3 regions of the Gilliamella sp. wkB195 genome follow, and region 1 is predicted to be linked to each of the others. Evidence: riboswitches for the same ligand, from Rfam matches in the RefSeq annotation. Region 1 holds a riboswitch; each other region holds the start of a gene.

Region 1 (11,626 bases):
ATAATCTGGCTTGAAGCTGCAATTTGGTGGCCGATGGTTGTATTCGTCTTCCAAACCCAAATTGTCCAACGTCGTTATTTTAAGTTACAGTTGATTATTGATAAGTTGTTAGGCGTGATATTAATCGTGCTTGGAGTTAAAGTTGGATTGGGATTCTAAAGCTTTAAAAACCCCGTTCCTCAACATTTTTTATTCCAAAAAGTGCGCTCCTCAATTATTTCTTATCTTTTTATTCTAAAAGGCTTTTGAATATTGAATAGTTAATTGCTAGACTATTAATAATTTAATCAATATATATTTTTTAGTTTTAATTTGATGAGTGGCTAAAAATGGACAAATTATTACAATATGGTCGAGAATTACTTGAACTTGAGCTTCATGAGGCACAAAAGCTGCCAGCTCGGCTTGGTGAGAGTTTTGTTAAGGCTTGTCAGTTAATTTTGTCAACAAAAGGCAAAGTTGTAGTGTCAGGCATTGGTAAATCTGGTCATATTGGTAAAAAGATCGCAGCATCATTAGCCAGTACTGGTAGCCCAGCATTTTTTATGCATCCATCTGAAGCATTACACGGTGATTTAGGAATGGTGACCGAGAATGATGTCGTGATTTTGATTTCTTATTCAGGACGAGCTAAGGAATTTCAATTTATTTTACCCATTCTTGCAGCAATGAATATTCCAGTTATTGCCATAACAGGTGGACTTGATTCCCCATTAGCATTAGCTGCGCAAGCAGTACTGGATATTTCAATCGAAAAGGAAGCGTGTCCAATGGGATTAGCTCCAACCTCAAGCTCAACTAATACGTTAATGATGGGCGATGCGCTGGCAATTGCCGTTATGCGAGCTCGTGGATTTAAGGAAGAAGATTTTGCTCGTTCACATCCAGCTGGCAGTTTAGGCGCTAAACTATTAAATCATGTAAAAGATATTATGCGTAAGGGTGATTTAATTCCTAGAGTACCACAATCTGCAACAGTTCTTGATGCCATGTTAGAATTAAGTCGTACTGGTGTGGGGTTAGTTGCAATATGCCAAGATGATAATAAAATAGTTGGCGTTTTTACAGATGGCGATTTACGTCGTTTGTTACTAAAACATGGTACATTACAAGATAACATTGTCGATGTAATGACAAGTCCAGGCCATCAAATACCTGAAACTTGGAAAGCGGTCGAAGCTTTAAAATCATTTAATGATCATAATATTACTGCTGCACCTGTGGTAAATAATCACGGCGAATTGGTTGGTGCGCTGAATATTCATGATCTGCATCAAGCAGGTATTAGTTAATCGATTAATAAATACCTGTTGCAAAATGGGGCTATCTATTGAGATAATTACCGACCTAAATTTTTGTCGTTAGACGGAGATCCAAGTAAGTTACACAATTCAATACCGAAATGATGAGTTATTTAAGTCATTATAAATTGATATTGTGTTGTAAATTTTAACCAAAATTAATAGATGATGAAACTACAATGGCAGAAAAGCGAAATATCTTTCTAATTGGCCCTATGGGGGCAGGAAAAAGCACAATAGGCCGACAAATTGCACAACAGTTAGGTATGGAATTTTTTGATTCTGACCAAGAGATCGAGAAACGTACAGGTGCTGATATTGCATGGATTTTTGACTTAGAAGGTGAAGACGGATTCCGAGCCAGAGAAGAGAAAGTCATTAATGAGTTGACTGAAAAACAAGGTATAGTTCTTGCTACTGGTGGTGGTTCGATTTTATCTAAAGAGACACGTAACCGTTTATCAGCTCGCGGTATTGTAGTTTATTTAGAAACTACAATAGAAAAACAGATGGCAAGAACCCAGAAAGATAAGCGTCGTCCTTTATTACAAGGTGGCAATACTCCCCGTGAACTTTACGAAGAATTAGCCGAAGAGCGTGATCCACTTTACGAAGAGATCGCTGATATTACGATTAAAACTGATGAGCAAAGTGCCAAAGGTGTTGCTGGATATATTATTGAAAAAATAGAACAAATTTAAAATTTCAATTTTTTAAATTCGGCTGGCCATGAGGCAATAAACCATTTGAAAGGAGTTAATATGCGTGTAGATAAAGATGATCGTTATATACCAGAACAATCAAGTAAGTCTTCTACGCCTTCTTTTAGTATATCAACTTTTTTTCAGCATTATTCGAAGAAAAAATTGATTATTATGGGATTAGCTTTAGCTATTATTGTCTTGTTGGTTTGCTTTGTGATATCTCGTCCTTCAAAAAAAACAACCATACTGACTCCTCCTGAAGTCAATGGTGTTTCGTCGACGCAAACGCCTGATTCAACAATCAGTGGCGATAGTGGGGCGTTAGCGCAAGGTCAACAAAATTCTGCACCTGTGCCACCAGCCCCAATTAATAGTAATGTTAATGAGCACGATAATGGGGTTAGTCAACCTCCAGCATCAACACAGTCAACATCGGGTTCTAGACCAGAGCTGCAACCAACGGGTAACAGTACAACTCAAAATACTAGTGGTTCATCAACTAATTTAAATAAACCAATAAATCCAGATAGAGGCAATCCTACTGTTTCTAACTCAAATAATAGTGTAATAACAGGTAATAATTCAACTTCGATTGCCAAAATTAAGAATGATCAGTTTTCAATTCAACTTAGTTCTTCTAGTTCAGTTGATGGTTTGAAAAGATTGGTTAAAGAACATAATCTCACTAATTACCAAATTTATGAAACCAAACGAAATAATGTTAAATGGTATATATTAGTTAAAGGTACATATGATTCTGCTGACGAAGCCAGAAAAGCGATCAAATCTTTACCAAGTGCACTACAAAAAGATAAGCCTTGGATTAAATCTGGTGAAACAATTAATAAAGAAAAATCAGCAAAATAGGAGTTTCCGTTGAAGAAGCAACGAGCCTTTTTAAAATGGGCTGGAGGAAAATATGAGCTTGTGGACACAATTAAACAATATCTACCAGAAGGGGACCAACTCATTGAGCCCTTTGTAGGCGCTGGTTCTGTTTTTTTAAACACAAACTTTAAAAGTTATATTTTAGCTGATATCAATCATGATCTAATTGCGTTATTTAGGTTATTACAATCCAATCCTGATAAGTTTATTAATGATCTTAAGCTATTATTTAATCATCAGAATAATCAAGCTGAGGCTTTTTATCAGCTACGAGATGTCTTTAATTATAGTAAAGATCAATATCTACGATCGCTTTTGTTTGTCTATTTGAATCGCCACTGTTATAACGGTTTATGTCGCTATAATAATAGCGGGCTTTTTAATGTACCTTTTGGACGTTACAAAACTATCTATTTTCCTGAGAAGGAGCTCTACTATTTTGCTCAAAAAGCACAAAAAGCTGAGTTTATCTGTACTCCTTATCATGAAGCAATGAAAATGGCAAAACGCAATTCTGTCATTTATTGTGATCCGCCTTATCTTTCTCCAAATGAATCTATCGGTTTTACGGCTTATTATTCCAATAATTTTGGTTTTGAAGAACATAAGCGATTGTCACAATTAGCAGAAAAAATTGCTTATAAAAAAAATATTCCTGTACTACTATCAAATCACGATACAGAGTATACCAGAACGTTATATAGTAAAGCGCGCCATCTTTACCGTGCAGAAATGCGACGCTCAATTAGCTGTGCTGGCGAAGGACGCAAAAAAATTGATGAAATATTAGCCTTGTACCAAAAATAACCTATTTTATGTATAAGGTTTTATTAGTAGAGGTATGTTATGAAAGAGTTTATTATTGCACCATCAATATTATCCGCTGATTTTGCTCGTCTTGGAGAAGATACGCAGAAAGTATTAGACGCTGGTGCCGATGTTGTCCATTTTGATGTAATGGATAACCATTTTGTACCAAATTTGACGATGGGTAGTATGTTTTGTAAGGCTCTTCGTGATTATGGTATTAAGGCTCCGATTGATGTTCATTTGATGGTTTCGCCGGTTGAAGATTTAATTACCTCATTTGCCAAAGCTGGCGCAACTAATATCTCTATTCACCCTGAAGCTACTATTCACCTTGACCGTTCTTTGCAATTAATTAAAGATCATGGTTGCAGTGCAGGAATTGTACTTAATCCTGCAACGCCGTTAGATTATTTGGATTATGTGATGGATAAAGTCGACATTATTTTATTAATGAGCGTTAATCCAGGTTTTGGTGGACAATCATTTATACCAAGTACTCTAAAAAAATTGCAACAAGTTAAACAGCGCATTATTGAGTCTGACAGAAAGATTCGTTTAGAAATTGATGGTGGTGTTAAAGTTGATAATATCGCTGAAATTGCCAGAGCGGGTGCTGATATGTTTGTTGCTGGTTCGGCAATATTTGGTCAACCGGATTATAAAGCCGTAATTGATGCAATGCGTAAAGAATTAGAAGGTGTTAACCATGGCTAAGTTAAATGATATTCAAGCTATTGCTTTCGATTTAGATGGAACTTTAGTCGATAGTGTGCCTGGCCTTGCCTTAGCTGCACAAAAGATGTTAGCAGATTTGGAGTTACCCACCGTTACTAATGAGCAAGTAAAAAACATGGTCGGTAATGGCATTGATGTCATGCTCGAACGCGTATTCAACGTGATTGGTCGCAATCCGTCTAAAGAGGATTTCAATAAAGCGAAACAGTTGTTTAATCATCATTATGATAAGGTTATGGATGAGCAAACAACGCTATTCCCGCATGTTAAAGAAACCTTAAAAACGCTTTATGAAAATCATTATCCCTTAGCTTTAGTTACCAATAAACCTGCACAATTTTTACCTGCTTTATTGACGTCATTAGGTATTAAAGAATACTTTTCATTGGTACTTGGTGGTGGTGATGTGATTAAGTTGAAACCACACCCTGCCCCACTTTATCAAGTCATGGCAACCTTTGGATTGTTTAGTGATCAGTTGCTGTTTGTTGGTGATTCAAAGAATGATATTACTGCTGCTAAAAATGCTAATTGCCCGACTGTAGCATTAAGTTATGGTTATAATTATGGGGTGTCGATTGCATCTAGCAAGCCTGATTTTTTATTTGATGATTTTAAAGATATTTTAACCTTATTACCTCAGCCAAAGGCTGATGCAAAAAAATAATGAGTATAAATTAGGAATAAATTATGAGTAAACCAATTGTATTTAGTGGCGCTCAGCCATCAGGAGAACTAACATTAGGCAACTATTTAGGGGCTTTGAAGAATTGGGTGTCTTTGCAAAATGAATATGATTGCGTTTATTGTATTGTCAATCAACATGCGATCACGGTCCGTCAAGATCCTAATAAGTTGCGAAAAGCAACACTTGATACGTTAGCGCTTTATTTGGCCTGTGGTATCGATCCACAAAAAAGTACTATTTTTGTTCAATCACAAGTACCAGCTCACGCTGAATTAGGTTGGGCGTTGAACTGTTATACTTATTTTGGTGAACTGAGCCGTATGACGCAGTTTAAAGATAAGTCATCTCGTCACTCTGAAAATATTAACGCCGGGCTATTTGATTATCCAGTATTAATGGCTGCTGATATTTTGTTATATCAAGCTAATTTAGTTCCTGTAGGTGATGACCAGAAACAACATCTCGAGTTATCACGTGATATCGCTATGCGTTTTAATGCACTTTATGGCGATATTTTTACTGTTCCTGAGCCGTTTATTTCTAAAGTAGGTGCTCGTGTGATGTCTTTACAAGATCCAACCAAAAAGATGTCTAAATCAGATGAGAATCGTAACAATGTTATTGGTTTACTTGAGAATCCGAAAGATGTCGAGAAGAAGATTAAACGGGCAATGACCGATTCAGACGAACCACCTGTTGTACGTTATGATTCAAAAAACAAAGCCGGTGTTTCAAATCTGTTAGATATTTTGACAGGTATTACAGGTAAGCCGATTGCTGAACTTGAAAAAGAGTTTGAAGGCAAAATGTATGGTCATCTAAAAACCGAGGTGGCGAATCAAGTTATCGAGATGTTAACCGGTTTACAAGCAAAATATCATCAATATCGAGATGATGAAAATTATCTTCTTTCAATTATGCAAGAAGGAGCACAAAAAGCTCGCGCTAAAGCAGAGCCTACGTTGAAGAAGGTTTATGATGCAATCGGTTTTGTATAATCTAAAATAAGATTGCGATTATTACTAAACAATATCAAACGGCTTTAATTGATATGAGCTCTATTGTTCTAATAATGAGTTAGGTTGAGGCCTTTTGATTATAATAGGTTTATTATGAAAATTATCATTCTTGGTGCAGGCCAAACTGGTAGTGCACTTGCTGAATATTTAGTAACTGAAAAGCAGAACGATGTGACTGTCGTTGATGAAGATCATGATAAATTGCAATCTTTGCAAGAGCGTTTTGATTTACAAGTCATTTGCGGTAAATCATCTTACCCACAAGTATTAGAGAGTGCTGGCGCGGAATCAGCCGATATGTTAGTTGCCGTTACCAATTCTGATGAAGTAAATATGATGGCTTGTCAGATTGGGCATGTGATGTTTAATATTCCACAAAAAGTTGCTAGAATCCGTGCTCCTGAATATAACGATGAAAGATACCCATTCTTCAATAAAGATTGTATCAACATCGATCATATTATTGCTCCTGAAAACTTAATTACAAATCATATTAGCCAATTAGTTCAATATCCTGGTGCTCTACAGTTTGCTTCGTTTTATGATAATCGTGTCTGTTTGGTTGCTGTAACCGCTTATTACGGTGGTGCGTTAGTGGGGAGCGAACTATCCGAACTTAAAGAGCATTTACCACATGTCGAAGCGCGTGTTGTTGCTATTTATCGTCAAAATCGTTTTATTCGCCCAATAGGTTCGACTTTAATTGAAGCTGGAGACATGGTTTATTTTATTACCCCTCCTCTTAACATTAAAGCTGTAACCAGTGAACTACAACGGCTAGAAAAACCTTATAAACGTATTATTATTAGCGGTGGTGGTGGCGTTGCCATTGCTTTAGCTAAACGTTTAGAGAATGATTATCAAGTTAAGTTGATTGAACGTAATGCAGAAAAAGCTGAATTAATAGCTGAGCAGTTAGTTAATACCACCGTGTTACATGGTGAATCATCAGACCAAGAATTATTATCACAAGAGCAAGTCGAGTTAACCGATCTGTTTGTGGCGGTCACTAGCGATGATGAAGCCAATATTATGTCATCTATGCTGGCAAAAAGAATGGGGGCAAAAAAAGTCATCGTTCTTATCCAGCGACAAGCCTACTTAGAATTGATTAACGATAGTGTTATTGATATCGCGATTTCACCACAACATGCCACTATTTCAGAACTACTAAGCCATGTTAGGCAAACGGGTGTAGTTAAAGTTGTCTCATTACGCCAAGGTGAATCGGAAATTGTCGAAGTAGTTGCTCGTGGTGAAGCGGAAAATTCAAAATTAGTCGGTAAAAATATTAACAGTTTAAAATTACCTTCAGGTGCTACGATTGGTGCCGTGGTTCGTGGTGAAGATGTAATTATAGTAAATACGGATTTAATGATTGAAGATGGCGATCATTTAATAATTTTCTTACCGGATAGACGAGCCATTAGTGATATAGAAAGATTATTACAATAACTTGTTTAATTTTTAAACTCAGTTCATAATAGATTCAATTTTATCCAAATTTGTTATTTAGACTCGGGGTGTTTTTTGTTAGAGCAAAAAACTGAGAATTTACCCGTTGAACCTGATCTGGATCATGCCAGCGTAGGGAAGTCTCTGTCTTAATTACCGCTTTTGACACATTCTTCCCTTAATATTATTTATTAGATAAGGAAAGAATATGTCGGTCATTAAATTATTTTCAAATCAGGATGCCATTCCTTTTATTGGGCAAGTTCATCAGAAGCGACCTTTAATCCATTGTATTACCAATGATGTGGTACAAAATTACACTGCTAACGTTCTTTTGGCGATTGGGGCTTCACCAGCGATGGTGGTAGCTGAGCAAGAAGTTGAGGACTTTGTTGCCATTGCAAATGGTTTGTTAATTAATATTGGCACGATCAATAGTCACAGCGCTAAAAGCATGTTACTAGCCGCCGCAAAAGCTAATCAAACTCCTTGGGTATTAGATCCTGTCGCAGTTGGAGCAGCATTGAAATATCGTACTGAAATTGCTAAGCAATTATTAACATTTAAACCGACAGTTATTCGAGGAAATGCTTCAGAAATTCTAGCATTAAGTGGTCAACAATCATCATCAAAAGGGCCTGATGGGCTGGATTCTACTGATTCTGCATTAGATGCGGCAATGCTATTAGCCAAGAAATATCAAACCATTGTTGCAATAACAGGTGAGACCGATTATGTCACAGATGGTGAGCAGGTTTATAGCATTGTTGGGGGTGATATCGCGCTAACACAAGTAACTGGTACTGGTTGTTCATTATCTGCGATTGTGGCAGCATTGATTGCAAGTTCTGAAGATCATTTAAAGGCTACTGCTTCAGCCTGCTTTATGATGAAAAAAGCGGGTGAACTCGCTAATAAACAGCAAGGGCTAGGTACTTTTGCTATGTCAATTATTGACCAACTTTCTCTTTTCACCACAAATAAGGATTTTTGATGAAGAAGCAACTTGATTTAACACTCTATTTAGTACTTGACCCAGTACTTTGTGATGGCATAAATGGTATGGTTAATACCACTAAGTTTGCAGTTGAAAATGGTGTTACTGCCGTTCAATTACGTTCAGAACAAGAATATTCAGGTAGAAATTGGTATAAAGCCGCCCAAGCTTTAAAAGAAGTATTAATCGACACTCAAGTTCCACTATTGATTAATGATCATATTGATATAGCTTTAGCTGTCGATGCCGATGGTGTTCATGTTGGACAAAGCGATCTACCTGTCGAAGTTGCACGACGATTAATTGGAGAAGATAAATGGATAGGGCTTTCAGTCTCTAATTATTCGCAACTTGAGCGCGTTCCTTGGCAACTAGTCGATTATCTAGGTATTGGCCCTATCTATCCAACCCCCACCAAAAAAGATGCAGCAGAAGCAATAGGCATCGCCCAATTGACTGAACTTGTTAAAGCAAAACAATGCCCTGCCGTTGCGATCGGTGGTATCGGTGTAAACAATTTAACTGAAGTGATTCAAACTGGCATTGAAGGTATTGCCGTTGTATCCGCAATTTGCGGGCAAGGAGATATTGCTAAGGCCACATCTGATTTGATTAGAAAAATAAGACAAGCAAGATAGGAAATTAAACCATGACAACAGTTTCATTAACTATAGCGGGTAGCGATCCTAGTGGCGGTGCAGGTATTCAGGCCGATTTAAAGGCCTTTTCAGCGCTTGGCGCTTATGGGATGTCAGTCATTACTGCTTTAACCGCACAAAGTACACAAGGTGTTAATAGCATATACCAAGTGCCACCCGAATTTGTTAAGGCTCAATTTAACACACTTTATCAAGATATCCATATTGATAGCGTTAAAATCGGTATGCTGATGAATAAAGAGATTGTAACCACGGTTAATCATCTATTAAGCAATAATCCTATTGCCAATATTGTTCTTGATACGGTAATGATAGCCAAAGGGGGGCATCCTTTATTGAGAAATGATGCCATTACCGCTATTCGAGAATTGCTATTACCATTAGCCACCATCATCACCCCTAACCTTCCAGAAGCAGCAGCATTACTTGATTGTCATGAGGCACAAAACGAAGATGAAATGCAACAACAGGGTTATGAGCTACTCAAATTAGGCTGTCAGGCAGTATTAATGAAAGGGGGACATTTGCCAAGTCAAGAAAGTCCGGATTATTTAATCACGCCAACAAAGATCATCAGAATGGCATCACCACGTATCCAAACTAAAAACACTCATGGTACAGGTTGCACATTATCGGCAGCTATTTCAGCATTACTACCAAAATATGAGTTAGAAGAAGCCGTTAAACAAGCAAAAAAATACCTACAAGGTGCCATTGAAAATGCAGATAATTTGAAAATTGGTAAAGGAATTGGACCTACTCACCATTTTTATCAATGGTGGGACACCGCAGGAAAAGGCTAGAAAGCTAAATGTAGTATTTTCGGCAAACGCTATTTTCAACAGCTATATACTTCATCGACAATCCGTGCCAATGAAGTATATGAAAACTTTTTTAGTGCATTATCTAATCAAATAGAGGCTATTGGATATTTGTATTATCTAGTATTTAAGCGATTGTCTTAATCGTTTAAAATGAGAAATTGTAAATAGTATTGCCTTAATACGAAATACCCACAAACTCAAACCCCGCTTGATTAACGGCTTGAATTGCAGCTTCTTGTGAGATAGTACCACCTTCTATATCAACCTCATGCTTCGCTAAATCAACGGTCACTTTAGCTTTAGGATCAATATCATTAATTGCTTTAGTAATGGTTTTAACACAATGTTGACAACTCATATTATCGACGATTAATTTCATCATTATCCCCTTTTGTTATCTATAATTCATCTAGTGCAACGTTGGAACATCTATAATTAAAATAAATTTGTCTGTCATATAAAGTATAGTGATTATATTACGCCAATAAGCCTACAAAAAAAACACCTCAGAATAGTGAAAATTTATAAGATTTATATCTGTTATTAATAAAACGTAATGATTGAGCGTTTCTGCTCCTTTATACTCAAATAAACCATGGTGCCAAGAAAAATAAGCAAGGTTATCCTTCAAGAATAAAAATTGAATAACAGAAATAATCGACTTATACAAAATTAGATTGTATATTTATTCATCTATGTGGTTTTGATAATAAAGATAGTTTTTGTTTTTAAATATAATTTTAACTTAGATGTATAGTTCCATTTTTATTTTTTCTCATAAACGATATTCAGGTTAATTAGGAGCCTAAAATGCAGCATATTATGGAAACGATTAGAAAAACAGAACAAGAATTTGTTGATATTCGACATCAGATTCATAAACATCCTGAGTTAGGTTTTGAAGAGAAAAAAACCAGTGATTTAGTTGCAAATAAGCTATCTGAATGGGGCTATGAGGTTCATCGTGGTCTAGCAAAAACTGGCGTCGTTGGTGTTTTGAAAAATGGCGCTAGTAATAAGAAAATAGGTATTAGAGCTGACATGGATGCATTACCTATTGTTGAAGCTTCGGGTAAACCTTGGAGCAGTGTTAGCCATGGTAAATTCCACGGTTGTGGTCATGATGGGCATACCACTATTTTGCTATGTGCAGCTAAATATCTTGCCGAAACACGCAACTTTGATGGGACTTTACATGTCATTTTTCAACCAGCTGAAGAGTTGTTATATGGTGGGAAAGTGATGGTCGATGAGGGTTTATTTAAACAATTTCCTTGTGATGTGATTTTCGGTATTCACAATATGCCCGGATTTAAGGAAGGCCATTTTTATTTTAAAAACGGTGCTCTTATGGCTTCATCCGATACGATTCATATCACCATCAATGGGAAAGGTGCTCATGGAGCCATGCCTGAGCGAGGAATTGATGCGACGCTTGTTGCTTGTTATATTGGCATTGCTTTACAAAGTATTGTTTCCCGCAATGTTTCACCCTTTGAGAAAGCTGTTATCACGATTGGTTGTATTCAATCTGGCGAAGCCCCCA
Region 2 (8,189 bases), on a different contig from region 1:
CAGATAAGGTACACTACCCTGTATCGCATTCCTAGTTGTCTGTGATGTCAATGCATGGCTGGAAAAAGAAAGGAAAATAGCCACGAAAAAAACAATCTGACGGGATAATTCGGAAAAGGATCGAAAACAGGATCTGAAAGAGGATCCGGAAAACGATCGGAAAAAGGATCGAGAAGAGGATCGCGGAAGCGACCGCGCGAAAATTCGCAGAATTTCACTTGATTGAGTAGAAAAATAAGCTTCAGTGAAAAATTTAAACTGGGTGCTGGACTTAGACGAATTTAAAACATAGGTTGGCCAAGTTGCCTGTTGCCTGTTGCCTGTTGAAAATTATAGAACATATGCGACAATCCTGTCAAGTAATTTTTTGATTAATTTACAATTTTATATTTTTCTGCTAAATTTTAGCCTAGTAGCTAAAACCGTGTAAAAAGTATAGTGATTGGAAAAACACGATGCAACACTTTTTTTCACTCATTTACGTTAACTTTTGTAAATAGGATCTAAAAAGGATCTAGATGATAATTGATTAAACGCTGTTTTAATTAAAGATTATCATCATTACAAATCTTTAGAATCACTGTTATTCATCCTAAAAAAATTATTTTAGTATTTAAAATAGTGGTTATGATCATTTAAAAGTTTTAAGTGAAATTTAAAACCTCAAAAACCCGGCTCCTCAACTTTTTTTTACGGAGAATTCTAATTATGAATAATAACTTATCCCTAACAATTTAGCTATCTCTTGATTTTCAGCTAGCTGTTTTGGTTCTGCATTAAATATGACGTTTCCATTTTCAATAACCACACAGCGGGAAAAATGGCTAAGTGACTCATCCAGATAATGCGATACCATCATTAAGGTCAGATTAAATTCACTACAAACCTGATTCACCAATGCCAACATTTCAAAGCGAAGAGCTTGGTCAAGAGCAGAAAATGGCTCATCTAATAATAATATAGGACGATGTTGTATAAGACAGCGAGCCAAAGCCACGCGTTGCCGTTGGCCACCCGATAGCTGTTCGGGATAGCGATGGTTAAAGCCTTCCAGCCCTACACGAACCAGTATATCATTAATAGTCGTTTGTTCAGCTCGACTCAGTTTTAATGTCGGCTTAATGCCTAAAGCAATATTTTGTTCAACCGTTAGATGGCTAAATAAGTTATTTTGTTGAAATAGCATCGATACAGGGCGTTTACCGGGTAACGTTGTTGTGACATTTTGGTTATTTAAAATGATTTGTCCTGATTTAGGAAAGATGAACCCCGCAATCAAGCTAAGTAATGTACTTTTGCCCGCGCCACTTGGTCCGACAATAACAACCCGCTCTTTAGCAGCAATATTTAGCGTAAAGTGCATGTTGAAGTTGTCATATTGATATTCAATTTTTTGAAGTTCGATCATAATCCATCACAACCAATAAACTAAAAGATAAAAGTAATAATATCGCCGCTGTCACGATACTTTCTTGATAATGATAATGCGATATCTGTTGATATAAATAATAAGGTAACGTGGTCACCGACTGCCCGCCAAACAGAGCTATTACCCCAAAATCGCCCAATGACAATATGGCAGCAAGGGCAAAACTCATCAACATAAGGCTTTTTAACCCCTTAAAATCGACCAAATAAAAATGCGTTAATCCATTGATATTAAGGGTTTGGGTTAATTGCCAATAGCGTGCAGTAATATCATACATCGGCGTAGCTAAATTTTTAAGGATGAAAGGTAGCGCCATTAACCCATTACAAACCATAATTAATAAGCAGATAAAAACAGTGTGATGACTATAACCAAATAACAATAAAAACAATCCCGATGCTAATACCATGTTTGGTATGGCTAATATCAGTGAGGCAACCAGCATAAGCCGATTACTTAATTGACGTTGTTGGTTAATCAATAGTCGGCAATTGGTCCATAGCAAAAGTAACCCAAGTAACATCGCTATCATAGCGGAACCTATAGCAATAAGGATTGAATAGAGTAAGGCTTGTTGCAACATCGATGTGAGTAATGAGATTTGGAAAAAATAGAAACCTTGAAAAAGTATGGTAATCATCGGAGACAGGATAAATAATCCCCCTATTACGATAATGATCATGCTAATCATTTTTAGCCAATTGGTTATCGGTAATTGATAGTTGGAGTGACTAAATTTAACACTCAGCTTTCTATCATTTCTATTTATTTTCTGCATCAAGCTGATAAAAACAATACAGCAAACCAACTGCACGCAAGATAGCAATGCGGCTTGTAATAGATCAAAGTCTCGCACCGCTTGATAAATAGCCACTTCCAACGTGGTGTATTTTGGACCACCACCCAATGCAAGCACTATGGCAAAACTCGAAAAACAGAGCATAAAAATAAGTGCTGCCATAGGCAATATTTGTCTACGAAGTAACGGCCATTCAAGTAATTTAAAATAGGTAAATGTTGAAAAATTAAGTTGTGCCGCTAACTGTCTTTGTTCTATAGCAACACTGTTTAATGTTTTGTAAAAGAGCACACAAGCATAAGGAAAATTCAAAAAAACATGAGCCAACAAAATACCTTGCAAGCCATAAATAGGAAATGAAAATGGGATATGCAGTACTTGGCAAATGTAAGCCAGTAAACCTTGTTGCCCATATACCGACAACAACCCTGTCACAACCACTAAAGCGGGTAAAATAAAGGTAATTGGCATTATTTTTATCAGTAACTTTTTACCTTTAAAATCAATAAAGGAGAGCGCCTTAGCCATTAATATTGCTGATGCCAGCGAAAGTATTGTCGATAACAAAGCTTGATAAAAAGTGATCCAAACAATATGAAGTACATAACTATCAAGATAAATCGTCAAATTTCCTGACTCCAAGGCAAATCGCCAAATAGCAATAAGTGCCGAGCTTAAAATGATGAGTATTAAGCTCGCAGCACTTATTCCGGGTAATAACGATTTAAATTTTAACATTGACGATACGGGATCTATTGACTAATTGCCGATTGCCATTCTCGAATCCAAGCTTTTTGATGTTTTTCAATCTCTGCTGGCTCAAATTCTAACGATTTATTGACCGAATTAATTTGCGCAAAGGCATTAGGTAGATCCGTTTTGATAATCGGATACATCACATTTTTCTCAGCAAATTGGTGTTGGACTTCAGGTGTCAGCAAATAACGTAAAAATTGGCGCGCTAGGTCAATTTCTTGACTGTATTTAATAATTCCGGCGACTTCAACTTGACGATAGTGTCCTTCATCAAAAATAGCTGCTTCGTAGTGATGCTCGTTTTCATTAATGATATGTGCCACTGGCGATGTACTGTAACTAAGTACAAAATCCGCTTCGCCTTTTAAAAACATACCATAAGCTTCGCTCCAACCTTTGGTGACTGTCACCGTGTTTTTAGCGATTTGTTGCCACGCTTCTGCTGCTTTATCACCATAAACTTTTTTTACCCAAAATAGTAAACCGAGTCCTGGTGTACTGGTTCTTGGATCTTGGTAGATGATTTTCAAACCGGCTTTATTTTCAACCAGTTCATGTAAAGAATGAGGTGGATTTTTGACTTTGTTATTATTGTAGATAAAAGCAAAATAACCAAAATCATAAGGCATAAAACTATCATCCCACCAATTGGTGTTGAGATTGTCGGGTTTAGCGATTTGATGAGGAATAAGAATATTCGCTTGTTTGGCTTGCTCTAATAGGTTGTTATCTAACCCTAAAATAACATCCGCATTCGTTTTATCGCCTTCAAGGCGAATACGATTTAAAACCGACACACCATCACCTAATGTCACAACCTCAAGTTGGCAATTGCATTGGGCTTCAAACCCTTTTTTGATTGCCTCACCGGGTCCCCATTGTGACATAAATGAATTATAGCTATAAACCGTCAAAGTGGGCAGTTCTGCATTGGCTAATGGGCTAAAAAGTGAAAATAGAAAAATAACAGGTAGTAAAAAGTTTTTACAAAACATTTTGCCTCCAAAGAAATAGGTAAAAGACAAAAGGTTTGAGCAGATATAATAACTCAAATCCCTCCGCTGGCATTATCCAGTTCAGGTTCGACGAGTTATGTCAATCAATCTGACACTCTCAGCCCACTAGGGCACCCCGTTGAGAACGACATTAGTTTAGAGGGTGAAGGTATAATTGTAAATAGTTACCTTCAACGGTTGCCTGCAAACTTATCTATGATTTTGGAAGAGAGTAACTGCGCTTGATCAAACTGATAGCTTTATAAAATTTCCGCTTAGCCCCATTTGTAATCAGAAAATCGATTTCTTGCTTATTTAAGGAGTGAGTGAGTTTTGCATATTCATTCAAAAGGATATTTTCACCATGATTATCATAGTATTTTGTCAATTGTGAATCTTATTTCTTGCAGATGACCTTGAGCAAACACCGAAGTTGAAAAGAGCAAAAGGATATTGATAATCAGGTAGTTAAATAAATTTCGGCACCTGTTTTCTCTTTATTTTTTTATCTATTTTATAATTGAGTTGATAGATTACATCTAAATAAAAAAATTTTCGTTTATAAAAGAATCAGCTATTTACTTGTCCTTAACTAATCCCACAGTGACAATTTATCAATTTATCAGTATTATATTGGGCATTTTATTTTAAACGATTAGGTTCAGTGTGAATATTCAACAACTATTAACACAACGTGTTTCTCAAGCAATGATTATGGCGGGTGCTGATAAAAACTGCGACGCTTTAATCAAGCAATCAGCTAAAGCCCAATTTGGTGACTACCAAGCAAATGGTATCATGTCTACCGCTAAAAAATTGGGAATGCCACCACGAGCATTAGCTGAAAAAGTTTTACAACATCTTGATATTGATGATATTGCCGATAAAATCGAGATCGCCGGTCCTGGTTTTATTAATATCTTTTTAAAAGATAGTTGGATTGCTGAACAAAACGAAGTCGCGCTAAATAGTGATAAACTGAATATTACTTTACCAGCCAAACCACAAACTATTGTGGTTGATTACTCTGCACCAAACGTAGCAAAAGAGATGCACGTCGGCCATTTACGCTCAACCATTATTGGTGATGCTAGTGTCCGAGTATTAAGCTTTCTTGGTCATAATGTTATCCGTGCCAACCATGTTGGTGATTGGGGAACCCAATTTGGGATGTTAATCGCCTATCTTGAAAAAATGGAAAACGAACATGCCAACGACATGGAACTTTCAGATTTAGAATCGTTCTATCGCGCAGCTAAAAAACATTACGACGAAGACGAAGCCTTTGCCGAAAAAGCCCGTAATTATGTCGTAAAACTTCAAGGTGGTGACCAATATTGCCGTGAAATGTGGCGAAAACTGGTGGATATCACCATGACACAAAACATTGCCACATATAAACGCCTTAATGTCACCTTATCGGTTGAAGATACAATGGGCGAAAGCATCTATAACAGTATGCTACCAGGCATTGTTGCCGATCTAAAACAGAAAAAATTAGCGGTTGAAAGTGACGGTGCCATCGTCGTATTTCTAGATGAATATAAAAATAAAGAAGGCGAACCAATGGGTGTTATTATCCAAAAACGTGATGGTGGCTATCTTTATGCAACAACCGACATTGCCTGTGTAAAATATCGTTACGAAACACTTCATGCTGAACGTATTTTATATTATACCGATTCACGTCAACACCAACATCTAGAACAAGTTTGGGATATCGTACATAAAGCGAAATATGTACCAGAATCCTTAAAACTTGAACACCACATGTTTGGAATGATGTTAGGTAAAGACGGCAAGCCGTTTAAAACTCGCTCAGGTGATACCGTAAAATTAAACGACCTGCTTGACGAAGCAACAGAGCGTGCAGAAGCACTAATTAAAAGTAAAAATCCCGATCTTTCTCCAACAGAACTTGCCAAAGTGATTGATGCAGTAGCGATTGGCGCAGTGAAATATGCCGACCTATCCAAAAATCGTACCACCGATTATGTTTTTGATTGGGATAACATGTTGTCATTTGAAGGCAATACTGCACCTTATCTACAATATGCCTATACACGCGTACTGTCGGTGTTTAGAAAATCAAATATCAACGAAGATAGCTTAACTGGTAATATCAATTTAGGCACGGACAAAGAGCGAACATTAGCAATTCGATTAATTCAATTTGATGAAACCGTTTCAACCGTTGCTGCAGAAGGCACACCGCATGTGCTGTGCGCCTATTTGTATGATATCGCCACCCTATTTTCTAGCTTCTATGAGCACTGCCCAATTTTGGCAGCCGAAAATGAAGACTTGAAACATAGCCGTCTAAAACTGGCATCTTTAACAGCAAAAACCCTTAAAACCGGTTTAGATATGCTTGGAATTAAAACGGTTGAAAAAATGTAACAAAACCAGCCACCGATATTGTTCAATATCGGTGGTATATCGCCACTTAAAAACATCTTAAAAATTTCAGCATTTAAAATTGAGGGGAGTTTTATAAAACCAAATTCATCCCAAAAAATCCTCAACTTTTTGATATAAAAACACAACTAAACGCCACAGCTTAAAGCTGGATTATTCATATAAAACAATATTAAAAAGTAGGATTTAGAACCCCAAAAAAACCGCTCCTCAACTTTTTTTGAGATAAAAAAATGCAAAAATAAACCCGCCGAGGCGGGTAATTCAAACGTCGCTAAGCCACAAACTCGCTTTTTATGGCTAAACGACGTTGACTCTTAGCTTACTTTTAATGACTCAACACTATTTTTTATGCCCCCCGCCCTAAGGATTAAGGACGAAGAAATAAAAACTAAGGATAGGCACAAAGTCCGTCGCTGCCTAAGAGGCTCTGCCTCACCACATTACCACGCTGCGTACCCACGATAACCTGGTCACGACCAATGGAGTCACTAGTCCAGAAAAAAAGTTCGAAGGCGGTGCCAACGGTATTATAACCCCACTCAGTGAAAAAACCCGAACCTATATGACGCATAAAACTATTACCAAATGAGGAAGGAGTGGCACTAGGTACAACTAAATCTTTACGAACTGCATTGGTTAAATCCTTTACGCGAGGCATTCGATAACCGATACCATTACACCAAGATAAGGCAGGAGAATAATTGCCATTCCAAGAAACACGGTGGACGAACCACTGCTTCAAAGTAAAACCATATTTAACAACTGGATTACCTTGACCATCACGACCGACCAACTCGAAGGTCTGAGGCAAAGAAGGTTTGGAAATACGACTAGGATTGTCTGAATTAATCTGGAATCTAGTAGCGGAAGGACCAGTTAAAGTAACACGAACGCTTGTAGCTGTAGAATTAGTCATTTTAACTGTGATACCACCCTGAGATATTGGAGGCCAAGACAACGCCTGACTACTGCCACTAATAAGTAAATCAAAATACAATCCATTAGCACCAGTAGTAGGAAAGTTTTGACCGTAAGAGGATGGCTCATTTGACTGAGTGAGAAAACCCTTAGTAGGGTCCCATATCAAAGCTGGGCCAGCATAACCACCTGAATTAGGTCTGGCAAAACAAACCATCGGTGTAACGTTAGGGTTGATGTAATAAGTTACACTACTTGCACTGAAATCACTACGATTGGGAACGCCATAACGTGTAGATAATGTGCCGTTAGTACTTGATAAGGTAAACTTATAAGGTGCCTTACAAATTGTTGGCACTGTACTACGTGATACAGATTGACCATATTTATCGACGATAGATAAACTTAAAGAACCTGTAGCAGTAATGCCAGAATCACCATCTTCATCCCCCCAATAGTTATAAGGCGGACCGATAAGAGAACTTAAAGCGACTGAATTAGTATTAGTAGGGACCAACATACGAATATCAGCAAAACTCTGACCTGCAACCGGTAAGACGATTGGGGTTATAGATGAAGAATTGGTAGAAGGCGTATAATGTTTACCATCAGATAGTGTAATACCAAGCAGATCGTTAGTATTAACAATACGAGTACGACCACCGTCGAAAGTCAAATACGGCGCACTACCCTGTATCGCATTCCTAGTTGTCTGTGAAGTTAATGCGTGCCCCGAAAAAGGAATAAAAAGAGCCACAAAAAAAACAATCTGCCGGGATAATTGAGAAAAGGATCGAAAAAAGGATCGCGCGAAAATTCGCTGAATTTCACTTGATTCAGTAGAAAAATAAACGTCAGTGGAAAATTTAAG
Region 3 (11,626 bases), on a different contig from region 1:
AACAAACTGGCAATACCGCCTATATTGGCAACTTAACAGATATCGAATCGCTATTAGCACAAACAAAAGGCACTATCATCACCAAATAGCGACTATAGATAGGAGTGATAAAATGAGACTAGACAGACAAACACTACACAACTTAATTGCCAAAAAACTACATAAAGCTGGATTAACTCAAGAGCACGCCGATATTGCTGCCGATACGCTTGCATTTGCTGATGCACGAGGCATCCACTCGCATGGCGCCGTACGAGTTGAATATTATGCTGAACGCATTGCAAAAGGAGGCATGACTCACTCCCCCAATGTCACCTATAAAGAAACCGGTCCATCATCAGCAATATTAGATTTTGATAACGGATGCGGATTAGTTGCCGCTAAAGTTGGTATGGACAAAGCCATAGAAATGGCGAAGAAAAATGGCGTTGCCGTAGTCGGAATTCGTCGAATGTCACATAGTGGCTCGCTTTGTTACTTTACCGAAATGGCAGCTAAACAAAACTTAGTCGCCATATCCATGTGCCAATCTGACCCAATGGCGGTTCCTTATGGTGGCGCAGAAGAATTTTTTGGAACCAACCCAATCGCATTTGCAGCACCAACGAACGACGAAAGGATTGTCTCATTTGACATGGCAACCACTGTCCAAGCTTGGGGAAAAGTCTTATACGCCAGATCAAAAGGCGCCTCCATTCCCCCAACATGGGCGGTTGATGAACATGGTGAACCAACAACCGATCCCCACAAAGTAAACGCCCTACTACCAATAGCCGATGCCAAGGGTTATGGACTAATGATGATGGTCGATGTACTTTCAGGCATATTACTTGGCTTACCATTTGGTAAAAACGTTTCATCAATGTATGCGGATCTATCCCAAGGGCGCAACCTTGGTCATCTGCATATTGTGATCAACCCACAATACTTTGTTGGACTCGAAATCTTTAAACAAACCATGTCAGCTATGCTTGACCAACTAAAACAAACCAAACCAGCCAAAGGCAATAGTGAAATCTTCTTTCCAGGCGAAAGAAGCAAAAAACGTGAAGCCGATTACTTAAAAAATGGCATAGAGATAGTTGATGATATCTATAATTATTTAATTAGTGATGATATTCATTACAATCGTTATGATCATAAAAATAAATTTGCCGAATAATATCAAGGTTTCAAAAACCCCGCTCCTCAACTTTTTTTGAGATAAAACACCACAAAAATACCCGCCTAGGCGGGTAATTTAAACGTCGCTAAGCCACAAAATCGCTTTTTTATAGCTCAACCACTTTGACTTTTCTAGTCAGCTATCTATTTTAATTCTTTCGTTCTTACCTTATGCAAAGCCCAGAGGCGTGTGAGTAATAGCTATCTGTGGTCATCCTAGCCACTCTGCCATCAGTTATTCTTACAACAAAAAAATAAGGAAAACGACCACCACTACCATACTCATCGCTAGTCCAGAAGTACGATTTGTTGAAGCCAGCGTAATAACGGGTCATATCACCCCACTCAGTGAAAAAACCGGCACCAATATAACGCTGGTAATAATTATCACGTGAGCGAGGTCTAGCTCCAACGGAGTTGTGACAGAGCGTTTCTGAAACGCTATTAGGACAAGATGCATTTGTTAAATCCCTTACCATAGGCATACCGTAACCAAGACTTCTACACCAAGATCTCATAGAATCATAACTCCGATCACCATAACCTCGGTTGACGAACCACCGCTTTATAGTAAAACCATATTTAACAACAGGATTACCTTGACTGTCTTGACCGACCAACTCGAAGGTCTGAGGCAAAGTAGGTATAGAAATACGACCAGGATTGGCTGAATCATGCTGGGATTCGGTAGCGAAAGGACCAGTTAAAGTAACGCGTACACTTGTAGAAGTAGAATTAGACATTGTGACTGTGATCTCCCCCTGAGAAACAGGAGACCAAGACAACGCCTGATTACCCCCGCCAATAAGTAAATCAAAGTACAATCCATTAGCACCAGTAGTAGGAAAGTTTGAAGCATAGCGTGATGGGTCAGTTGATTGAGGAAGAAAACCATTATTTTGGTCCCATATCCTGGAAAGACCAGAATATGGATATGAACCTAAACTCAGACTAGGTCTGGCAAAACAAACCACCGGCGTAGCTTTAGGATTCAAGAAATAAGTCACACTACTTTCATTGAAAGCTCGACTATTAGGAACCCCATAACGTGTGGATAATGTACCACCAGTACTGGATAATGTAACGCGATAAGGTGCCTTACAAATCTCTGGCACAGTACTACGTGATACAGCTTGATTGTTTTTATCAACGATAGATAAACTTAAACGACCAGTAGCACTAACGCCAGAATCTCCATCATCATCACCCCAATAATTATTAGGTGGACCGATAAGAGTACTTAAATCGACTGAATTTGTATCAGTAGGAACGAACATACGAATATCAGCAAAACTCTGACCCGCAGCCGGCAAGGCGATTGGTGCTGAAGAAGATGAAGTATTGGTTGAAGGTGTATATTTAATTCCGTTAGATAGCGTAATCCCAAGCAGACCGTTAGCATCAACCGCACGTGTACGACCACCGTCGAAAGTCAGATACGGTGCACTACCCTGTATCGCATTCCTAGTTGTCTGTGATGTCAATGCGTGACCAGAAAAAGGAAGGAAAAGAGCCACGAAAAAAACAATCTGCCGGGATAATTTGGAAAAGCTGAAGGATCGAAAACAGGATCTGAAAGAGGATCCGGAAAACGATCGGAAAAAAGATCGAGAGGAGGATCGCGGGAGCGATCGCGCGAAAATTCGCGGAATTTCACTTGATTGCGTGGAAAAACAAGTTTCAGTGAAAAATTTAAGCTGAGAGCTGGACTTAGACGAATTTAAAAGATAGGTTGGCCAGGTTGCCTGTTGCCTGTTGCCTGTTGAAAATTATAATGCATTTTGGACTACCCTGTCAAGTAATTTTTTGATTAATTTGCAATTTTACACGTTTCTGTCAAATTTTAGCCCATTAGCTAAAACCGTGTAAAAAGTATAGTGATTGGAAAAACACGATGCAACACTTTTTTTCACTCACTTGCGTTAACTTTCGTAAAGAGGTTCTAAAATGGTTCTAGTTTATAATTATTTAACTGCTGTTTTAATTAGAGATATTGTGATTACAAATCTTTAAAATTAGAGCGATTGATCCTCGAAAATTTTATTTTAGGGCTTTAAATTAGAAATTTAGTGATTTTGATATTTTAATAATTTTTTAAGTGAAATTGAGAACCTCAAAAACCCCGCTCCTCAACTTTTTTGATGGAAAAACACGATAACTAAAGAGTGCCATATTTAGAACGGAATTATTTATTTTAGGCAACATTGCAAAACAAAATTTAGAACCCCAAAAACCCCGCTCCTCAACTTTTTTTGCGATAGAAACCTCAAAAATAAACCCGCGGGTAATTCAAACGTCGCTAAGCCGCTCAATCGCTTATTACGATTTCTTCGACTATTTAATTTTTAAATACATATCCTCTCCCTTTACGAAAGGATTTTATGCAATAACTTATCTGATCATATTTCATCCATTCGTAAGTCTGAATTTTTTCTATATGATAGTTATGATCTCTTACTACATTTCTATTTTAATTAGTTTTTAATAGTTTTATAATCAATCCCCTCAACTTATTAAAATCTTCGATTTTTAATAAAAACAATGTGTTAATTAAGAGTAAATTTTCAACGCAAGGGAGTATTAACATGAATGATGGGTTAAAGCTAGAAAAAATAAAAGCCTTATTTGAAAAACTTGAATTACCTGATTTTAATAGCTCATCAGTAATTTATGGTTCTATCCACCCAAAACTTTGGAGATTTGCACTTTTTCAGGGCGCAGCCGCTTTTGATATTAAACACTACCTTATTTATTTTAAGTCCGATGAAATTATTTTAATTGGCTTAACTCTCGCTGGAGATTTAACGAATGATGTTATTCGAATCCCGGTGACGTCAATTTCAAATTTCAAGTTCAAAAAAGGCTGGATTACCAGCAAACTTGAATTTACTTTGGCTGAAAACAAAAGGTATCCATTTATAGTACCTAATTTTGTGTTCATCGCAAAATGGCAAAAGCCAAATTTAACCCATATTGTTTCCACCTATTTTAATCAATAATTAACTCAATTATCTTTTACCTATATGATGAAACATAATTACCTAATATATTGTATTATTGGGTAATTTAATTTCATTTTTTACGTTTAATGTGTGATGCAGTCCTTGCCCATATCGGGAATCTGTGAATTTAATTATAGTGCTTAGCGCTTTATAAAAAGTCCGTATATGTTCTAACTTGCATATTTCTGTTTTCTAGTTTAATTTATCGTCACTAACCCATTCACTTTTTGAGATGAGACATGACGATATCATTTAAAGAGCAGCAACAACGGATCAATTTTGTTAAACAATTTTTTGCTGAGCAATTAGCTAATAATTTATCACTAATTGAAGTTCAAGCCCCACTTTTGAGTCAAATTGGTGATGGTGTTCAGGATAATTTATCTGGGACTGAGAAGGCGGTTCAGGTTAATATTAAGAGTATTCCTGATGCACAATTTGAAGTGGTTCATTCACTCGCTAAATGGAAACGTAAAATCTTGAGCCAACATAATTTTCCAGTTGGTGAAGGTATTTATACCAATATGAAAGCACTTCGCCCTGATGAAGATAAGCTCTCCCCTATTCACTCTGTTTATGTCGATCAATGGGATTGGGAAAAAGTGATTCGTCCTGAAGATCGGAATCTAGCTTATTTAAAACAGACGGTAGAGAAGATTTATAGTGCTATTAAGGCTACAGAAAAAGTGGTTTCAGAAAAATATCATCTTTCTTGTTTTTTACCAGAGTCGATCACTTTTATGGATAGTGAGCAGTTATTAAAACGTTATCCTAATTTGTCACCAAAAGAGCGCGAAAACGCGATTACTAAGGAGTTAGGCGCAGTATTTTTAATCGGTATTGGCGGTGATTTGTCAAATAAAGAAAAACACGATGTGCGCGCCCCTGATTATGATGATTGGAGTAGCGATAATGAGATGGGGTCTAAAGGATTAAATGGTGATATTTTAGTTTGGAATCCAGTTTTAAATAGTGGTTTTGAAATTTCGTCAATGGGTATTCGCGTCGATCCTGAGACGTTAAAGCGTCAATTAAAATTAACCAATAATGAAGATCGTCTCCAATATGCTTGGCATAAGGCATTAGCTAATGGTGATTTTTTACAGACAATTGGTGGCGGGATTGGACAATCTCGACTAACTATGTTGCTTTTACAACAACATCATATTGGGCAAGTCCAAGCAAGTGTTTGGGATGATGTAACCAAGCAAAACTATCAACAACTTTTATAATTCATGCTCAGCATGTTTTATCTAAAATGGTAAAGCATGCTATTTACTAGTCACTTTTATCCAATGCCATTTGCCAAAAATTTATTTCCAATTGCGTCGCTTGCTTAAATATTTGGCTTAATTGTTTAAATCGGTTTTCACTAATATTAAGTAATTGTCCTTCTATCCAAGCAATTTCTTTTTGTACTGCTTGTTGAAACTCCTTACTAGCATACATCTCAATCCAAGAGCGATATGGGTTGTTTTCGTCCCAACCTTGAATCCAATTGGCAATCATGCCATACCCAATTAAACAGGGCGCCATCGCTATGTGTATATCTAATATATCGCCTTGTAATCCTATATCAAGCACATAACGTGTATAATCGCTATTGGCTTTGGCTTCCTTTAATGTGCTTAGTTCATATTCAGATATGTGCCATTTTTTGCAATATTCAATATGCAGATCGAGTTCAACTTCAACAATGATTTTTAAACTCTCTAATGATTGACGAATTTGAGCAATGTCGTGACTTTTATATACTGCAAGTCCCCAAGCTCGGGAAAAGTTGATTAAAAAAAGATAATCTTGTTTCAGGTAGTATTGAAAACAGGTTAAGTGTAATGTGCCTTTTCCTAATTGTTGAACAAAATCATGTTGAATATAGTGTTTCCACTCGCTTGATTCAATCAGTGAGTTAAATGATGGCATAATGACTCCTTTTTGACAAATTCGCTATAAGGAGTTAAACAGATTTCTATAATAGACGTGTTTTAAACTCCCTTCGTCGGTATTAACCGAATCAGGTTCAACGGGTATAATCTCAGCCTATAGCACCCCGGTTAAACAAATTATAAAATTTATAAAATGGTTACTTAAATTTCCGTTTATTCTGCTTTTTGTTCAGTTTCCTGAGATTCTGTAGAAGTCGGCTCTGGAGTTTGAACTTTTTCTACTGGTGCCGAAGCTGGCGTTTGAACTGGAGCGTTACTAGGGCTGTAGCACTCGACGGGTTGTGGTGTGATTTCAACAGGTGTTTCAGGCTCATCTTTAACTGATTTTGATGATGGTGTACGAATATAAACAATGCTTTGTTTACCTCGATCACATGATCCAACGATTTTACCTTCAATATTTTGTTCATCTTGAGGAACAAGTTTTAATTGGAAGCTATTTTCATTAACACCGTTATTTTTAATTTTTTCGGCGATATTTGCACTAATTTCGTCACAATTGGACGCAGATGCAATAACTGGGAGACCTAATAATAACACTACTGCTAACTTTTTCATGATCTTTCCTTAAGATTATCGAGTAACTGATGCATTATAAAACGATTGTTTAAACTGTCCATATCGTTTTGAATAACGCTGCAAATAAATTTTATCAATAGATTTGAAAAAGCTAGCTTAGTATAGATTTTTTAGTTAATTCTGCTCTTGGTGTTGGTTTTCAAGTAATTTTAATTTATCTAGAACCCATGAGCGAATATCGGATAATTCGGCTTCAGATAATTGATTTACAAAGTCTCTTTTTGCGTGGAGTTGTTTGCGATCTTCTTCAGTCAAAACCACACCTTTTAAATTTAATAATACCTCTTTACGGTACATTGAGTAGATAAAATCTTTTATCAAATCATCGGAAAGATTAATATCAGCCATGGTGATTTCCTTATTTTATAAAACTCATTTGTTAATCATCAAATTTAGTTAATCTTTGTATAAATAACATTCTGATAGATTTTGAAGATGAATCCAGCCTAAAAAATAGGCTGACTTTTACTATAGTCTAATCACTATTAGATAACAATAGTAAATCGATAAATTAGATTAATCGATTAAATTATTCACTTTATTATTTGATAAGTATTTAACAAACCTGTTGATAACTCCATAACAATATAATAATTAATAAGTTATATGCAAGGTTAATTTTTAATCTTCTCTGATTTCTCAATTTTTGAGTAACAATTATCTAGCCTATTTCATAAGAATTGTGATTATAAAAAAATACAGCATATATTATGCTGTATAAAGAAAATATAAGGGAGTTAAAACAAGAATTTATAAAGCAGTAATAAACGCGGTTAAACCAAATAATACCCCTGGAAAATTAGCTATTGCAATTGGCCAATCCTTTTTTTGTCGTAATAAGCCATAACAGACCCATAATGAGCAGTTAATTGCTGCCGCTAAAGGTTGAGTTGGATTAGCTTTAAATCCATGAAGATTGTCGATAATTTGTGGGATATACGATACGTACATTCCTAATGATGCAAGTGTTGCGATAACACCCAAATAGTGAAAAGCTTTTGGAGAAAGATTCAAAATCAGCCTACCTGCTTATATATGAAAGGAGCAAATAATCTAACATATATAGCAAGTGAGTTAAATATTGGTGTACCGTGGTTTCAGATAATATTTTGTAAATAAAATGATAAGATTTTTTATGTGAATCTATTTTAAGTAATCGGATATGGTTTTTAATAATAAATGTTATTGCTACGAATGCCTTATATCAAACGCAAATTGTTATATCATATAATATAGCTAATAAGGCATAAAAACCGCGATTTTTTGATAGTTTTGTGATTATTTAGCTGAGATTCAATCCAATAATGAGATTTGAAGTTTACCGATTAACCCTACCTTGTTTGTCTAGGCAGTTATGATCTATTTATTAACGCCAAATACCTGTTAGAACAATCAATAAAAACTTAGTTCGCTTTATCTCATCAAATCTTTTGCAAAATGACCATAACTTAAACGTATAGCGCCAACTCGATCCCCAAAGTCAGTGCCTTGTGACACTATTATATGCTTTGCTAGTAATTGATTTAAAATAGCCAACTCTTGTGCCTGACTGCTAACGGGCAAATGGGCATATAGATGAAAACCGCCTGTGGGTATCTGGTAATTGATGTCACCTTTAAAATAGTCATCAAGCCAATCTATTAGTTGGTTAGCCTTCTGTTTTAATTGCTGGCGTAACCATTCTTGATGGGATTGGTAGTGATGAGTCAAATATTCTTCAGCTAAAAGTTGCGGTAATATACTTAATCCCGAGTCAATGTGATGCCTTATATTGGCTAGTTTTTCGATAATTTCTTTCGGTGCAATCATCCAACCAATACGTATATTGCGACCAATATATTTGGATAATGATCCTAAATAGATAACTTGATTACTGGTATCATATTTTTTTATCGGGTCGATATGACTCTTTTGATCAAAAGCTAACCCACTATAAGCATCATCCTCAACAATACCAATACACTGCTTTCGACAAAATGCCAATATCTGTTTTTTTCGATGATTACTCATCACACATCCCGTTGGATTTTGAAATATTGGATTTAGAAATAACCATTTAATTTGCCGTTCTAAACTGACTTTTTGTAAACTCTCTAAGGTTATCCCTTCAGCATCACACTCAATACCATATAACCGCAAGCCTGCTGCTTGAAATAGTGGTAATGAATAGAAATATGAAGGTGATTCAATGCCTATTGCATCGCCAGGTTTTAATAATCCTTGAGTAATTAAAAAGAGGGATTGCTGCGTTCCTGAGGTTATTAAAATTTGATCGGTATCAACCATCATACCAAATTGGTTCAACATATAATTGGCGATCTGCACTTTGAGTGTAGGTAGACCCAATTGCAATATGTCGCTTTGCTTTTCATAAGCAACCATTTCATGAGAGGTGATATTGGGTAACATTAATTTGGGCATCATATGAGTTGGTAAATCACCATTAGCCAAATCACAGATGTTCGCCATTTGCTGACGAGTCTGAAATACTTTTTGTTGATATACACTTTTGCGATTTTGATAGAAATGGGCTGGCAGTCGCCAGTTAATGGTGGAGTAAGCTTGAAGCCCCCATTTTTGATCATTAATAAAGGTTCCACTACCCTGCTTACGAACCAATACATTACGTTCAGTTAAGATATCTAGCGCATGGACAATAGTGGAGCGGTTAACGTGCAGATTTTTAGCCAACTCTCGCTCTGATGGTAATCTCTCACCCGCTATTAATACCCCTTGTTCAATGTAATTTTCAATCAACTGGATCACTTTTTTAAATAGTGCTCCGTCAAAAGCCGCTAATTTTTGTTTATTCCACATCGTCTATCAGTTTTTTGATTTATGCATAATTGGATGGGTTAATTATAGTCCAATTGGCTGTTTATTGTAGCAATTTTATTTTGAATAATACTTTATTTAATTAGGAGTAATCATGAAAACAGGTACACAAACAGTAAAACGTGGCATGGCACAGATGCAAAAAGGCGGTGTGATTATGGATGTAGTTAATGCCGAACAAGCAAAAATTGCTGAGCAAGCAGGTGCAGTGGCTGTAATGGCTTTAGAACGTGTTCCCTCTGATATACGCGCTGCTGGAGGCGTAGCACGAATGGCTGATCCAACAATCGTTGAAGAAGTGATGAAAGCAGTTACCATACCTGTTATGGCAAAAGCGCGAATCGGTCATATCGTTGAGGCACGCATTTTAGAGTCCATGGGCGTAGATTATATTGATGAAAGCGAAGTGCTGACACCAGCGGATGAACAATATCATTTATTGAAAGATGAATTTACCGTACCTTTTGTTTGTGGTTGTCGTGACTTAGGCGAAGCACTGCGTCGAATTGGTGAAGGTGCTTCGATGCTACGCACCAAAGGTGAACCAGGAACAGGTAATATTGTAGAAGCAGTAAGGCATATACGTCGAGTGAATGAACAAATTCGTTTAGTTGTTGGTAAATCAAAAGATGAGTTGATGACATTTGCTAAAGAGATTGGTGCACCTTATGAGTTGATATTACAAATCAAACAACTGGGTAAACTACCGGTTGTTAATTTTGCTGCTGGTGGCATTGCTACGCCTGCTGATGCTGCATTGATGATGCAACTTGGTGCCGATGGTGTGTTTGTTGGTTCAGGTATTTTTAAATCGCAAAATCCGGAAAAATTCGCTAAAGCAATCGTTCAAGCAACAACATATTTTGACGATTATCCAAGATTAGCTGAACTTTCAAAAGGATTAGGTGGAGCGATGAAAGGTATCGAAATTAGTAAATTAAGCGAATCTGAAAGAATGCAGGAGCGAGGTTGGTAATGAGCTCAAAAGCAAGTAAAACCATTGGTGTGCTTAATTTACAAGGCGCAGTGACTGAACATTTAAATATGCTTGCAACTATTGATTTAGTCATCCCAATTGCAGTAAAAAAGCCCGAGCAATTGAGTCAAGTTGATGGTTTAATTATTCCGGGTGGTGAATCAACAGCAATAAGTCGTTTAATTCGGCAAAATGGCTTATTTGAACCAATCCAAGAGTTTGCCAAGCAAGGTAAAGGGATCTTTGGTACCTGCGCGGGTTTGGTGCTTTGCGGTAATGAAACAAGCCATAGCGAAGTTGAACAACTGGGTTTGATGGATATTGTGGTTGAACGTAATGGATTTGGTCGGCAAATTGCTAGCTTTGAGACGATGTTAGATATTGCACCTATTGGCAAGCAAGTTCCAGCTGTTTTTATCCGAGCGCCCTATATTGCTAAGGCGGGCAAGCAAGTCACACAACTTGCTTTTATTGATAATCATTGCGTAATGGCAGAGCAAGATAATATTTTAGTCTGCTCATTCCATCCCGAACTAACGACCGATAACCGCATAATGCGCTATTTTATTGAAAAATGCTGACTGTTTTTCTCTTATATAAAAAGATATTCGATTATAGGCACTAATTATTGGTGCCTTTTTCTCCTCAAAAACCCCGCTCCTCAACTTTTTTTCTATTTTTTAAGTTATTCCTAACTTATTTCTGATTTTAATGTATTTGAAGGGAATAAATCGGATAAATAAGTAAATTTAGTTTATTTGATTATTGGCACTAATTATTGGTGCTTTTTTTCCTCAAAAACCCCGCTCCTCAACTTTTTTTATCTATTTTTTAAATTACTTGTAATTTATTTTTATCTGTCTTTATAATGTGTTAACAAATGATAAATAAAAAAGGTAAATAAATTATGATGACAGGAAGTTGTTTATGTGGCAAGGTTGTCTATCAACTAAATAATGAGATTAAAACAATTGTGTATTGTCATTGCTCGCGTTGTCGCAAACAAACAGGTTCGGCTTTTAATGCTGCAACAGCCATTAACAAGGAAGATTTAACTTTTATTAATGGCGAAGAAAAGATAAAAATTTTTTCATGCTCAGGCGTTAATCGCCATTTTTGTGGTC

The links. A riboswitch is a leader RNA that binds a small molecule or an ion and turns the genes downstream of it on or off. The one in region 1 is predicted to bind thiamine pyrophosphate.
Region 2: another riboswitch for thiamine pyrophosphate. It lies ahead of thiB (thiamine ABC transporter substrate binding subunit); the one in region 1 lies ahead of thiM (hydroxyethylthiazole kinase).
Region 3: another riboswitch for thiamine pyrophosphate. It lies ahead of tenA (thiaminase II); the one in region 1 lies ahead of thiM (hydroxyethylthiazole kinase).

What each region holds. Positions count from the first base shown of each region.
Region 1 is NZ_LZGP01000037.1:33,963-45,588, forward strand. It holds gene A9G08_RS10030 (LysE family transporter) at 1-159, shown strand, start outside; gene gutQ (arabinose-5-phosphate isomerase GutQ) at 330-1,292, shown strand; gene aroK (shikimate kinase AroK) at 1,481-2,002, shown strand; gene A9G08_RS10045 (SPOR domain-containing protein) at 2,063-2,872, shown strand; gene A9G08_RS10050 (Dam family site-specific DNA-(adenine-N6)-methyltransferase) at 2,882-3,700, shown strand; gene rpe (ribulose-phosphate 3-epimerase) at 3,740-4,417, shown strand; gene A9G08_RS10060 (phosphoglycolate phosphatase) at 4,410-5,105, shown strand; gene trpS (tryptophan--tRNA ligase) at 5,129-6,124, shown strand; gene trkA (Trk system potassium transporter TrkA) at 6,239-7,600, shown strand; TPP riboswitch at 7,655-7,756, shown strand; gene thiM (hydroxyethylthiazole kinase) at 7,809-8,594, shown strand; gene thiE (thiamine phosphate synthase) at 8,594-9,235, shown strand; gene thiD (bifunctional hydroxymethylpyrimidine kinase/phosphomethylpyrimidine kinase) at 9,247-10,059, shown strand; gene A9G08_RS10090 (heavy-metal-associated domain-containing protein) at 10,256-10,462, opposite strand; gene A9G08_RS10095 (M20 aminoacylase family protein) at 10,891-11,626, shown strand, end outside.
Region 2 is NZ_LZGP01000024.1:116-8,304, reverse strand. It holds partial or broken gene A9G08_RS06180 (hypothetical protein) at 1-84, opposite strand, end outside; gene thiQ (thiamine ABC transporter ATP-binding protein ThiQ) at 707-1,408, opposite strand; gene thiP (thiamine/thiamine pyrophosphate ABC transporter permease) at 1,386-2,966, opposite strand; gene thiB (thiamine ABC transporter substrate binding subunit) at 2,981-3,979, opposite strand; TPP riboswitch at 4,020-4,128, opposite strand; gene argS (arginine--tRNA ligase) at 4,646-6,379, shown strand; gene A9G08_RS06155 (hypothetical protein) at 6,789-8,075, opposite strand.
Region 3 is NZ_LZGP01000018.1:4,395-16,020, forward strand. It holds gene A9G08_RS04900 (carbamate kinase) at 1-89, shown strand, start outside; gene allD (ureidoglycolate dehydrogenase) at 113-1,162, shown strand; gene A9G08_RS04910 (hypothetical protein) at 1,329-2,681, opposite strand; gene A9G08_RS04915 (hypothetical protein) at 3,750-4,163, shown strand; gene asnA (aspartate--ammonia ligase) at 4,406-5,398, shown strand; gene tenA (thiaminase II) at 5,445-6,089, opposite strand; TPP riboswitch at 6,141-6,229, opposite strand; gene A9G08_RS04930 (DUF1161 domain-containing protein) at 6,266-6,670, opposite strand; gene A9G08_RS04935 (hypothetical protein) at 6,806-7,039, opposite strand; gene A9G08_RS04940 (SemiSWEET family transporter) at 7,442-7,705, opposite strand; gene A9G08_RS04945 (aminotransferase-like domain-containing protein) at 8,105-9,508, opposite strand; gene pdxS (pyridoxal 5'-phosphate synthase lyase subunit PdxS) at 9,618-10,502, shown strand; gene pdxT (pyridoxal 5'-phosphate synthase glutaminase subunit PdxT) at 10,502-11,083, shown strand; gene A9G08_RS04960 (GFA family protein) at 11,410-11,626, shown strand, end outside.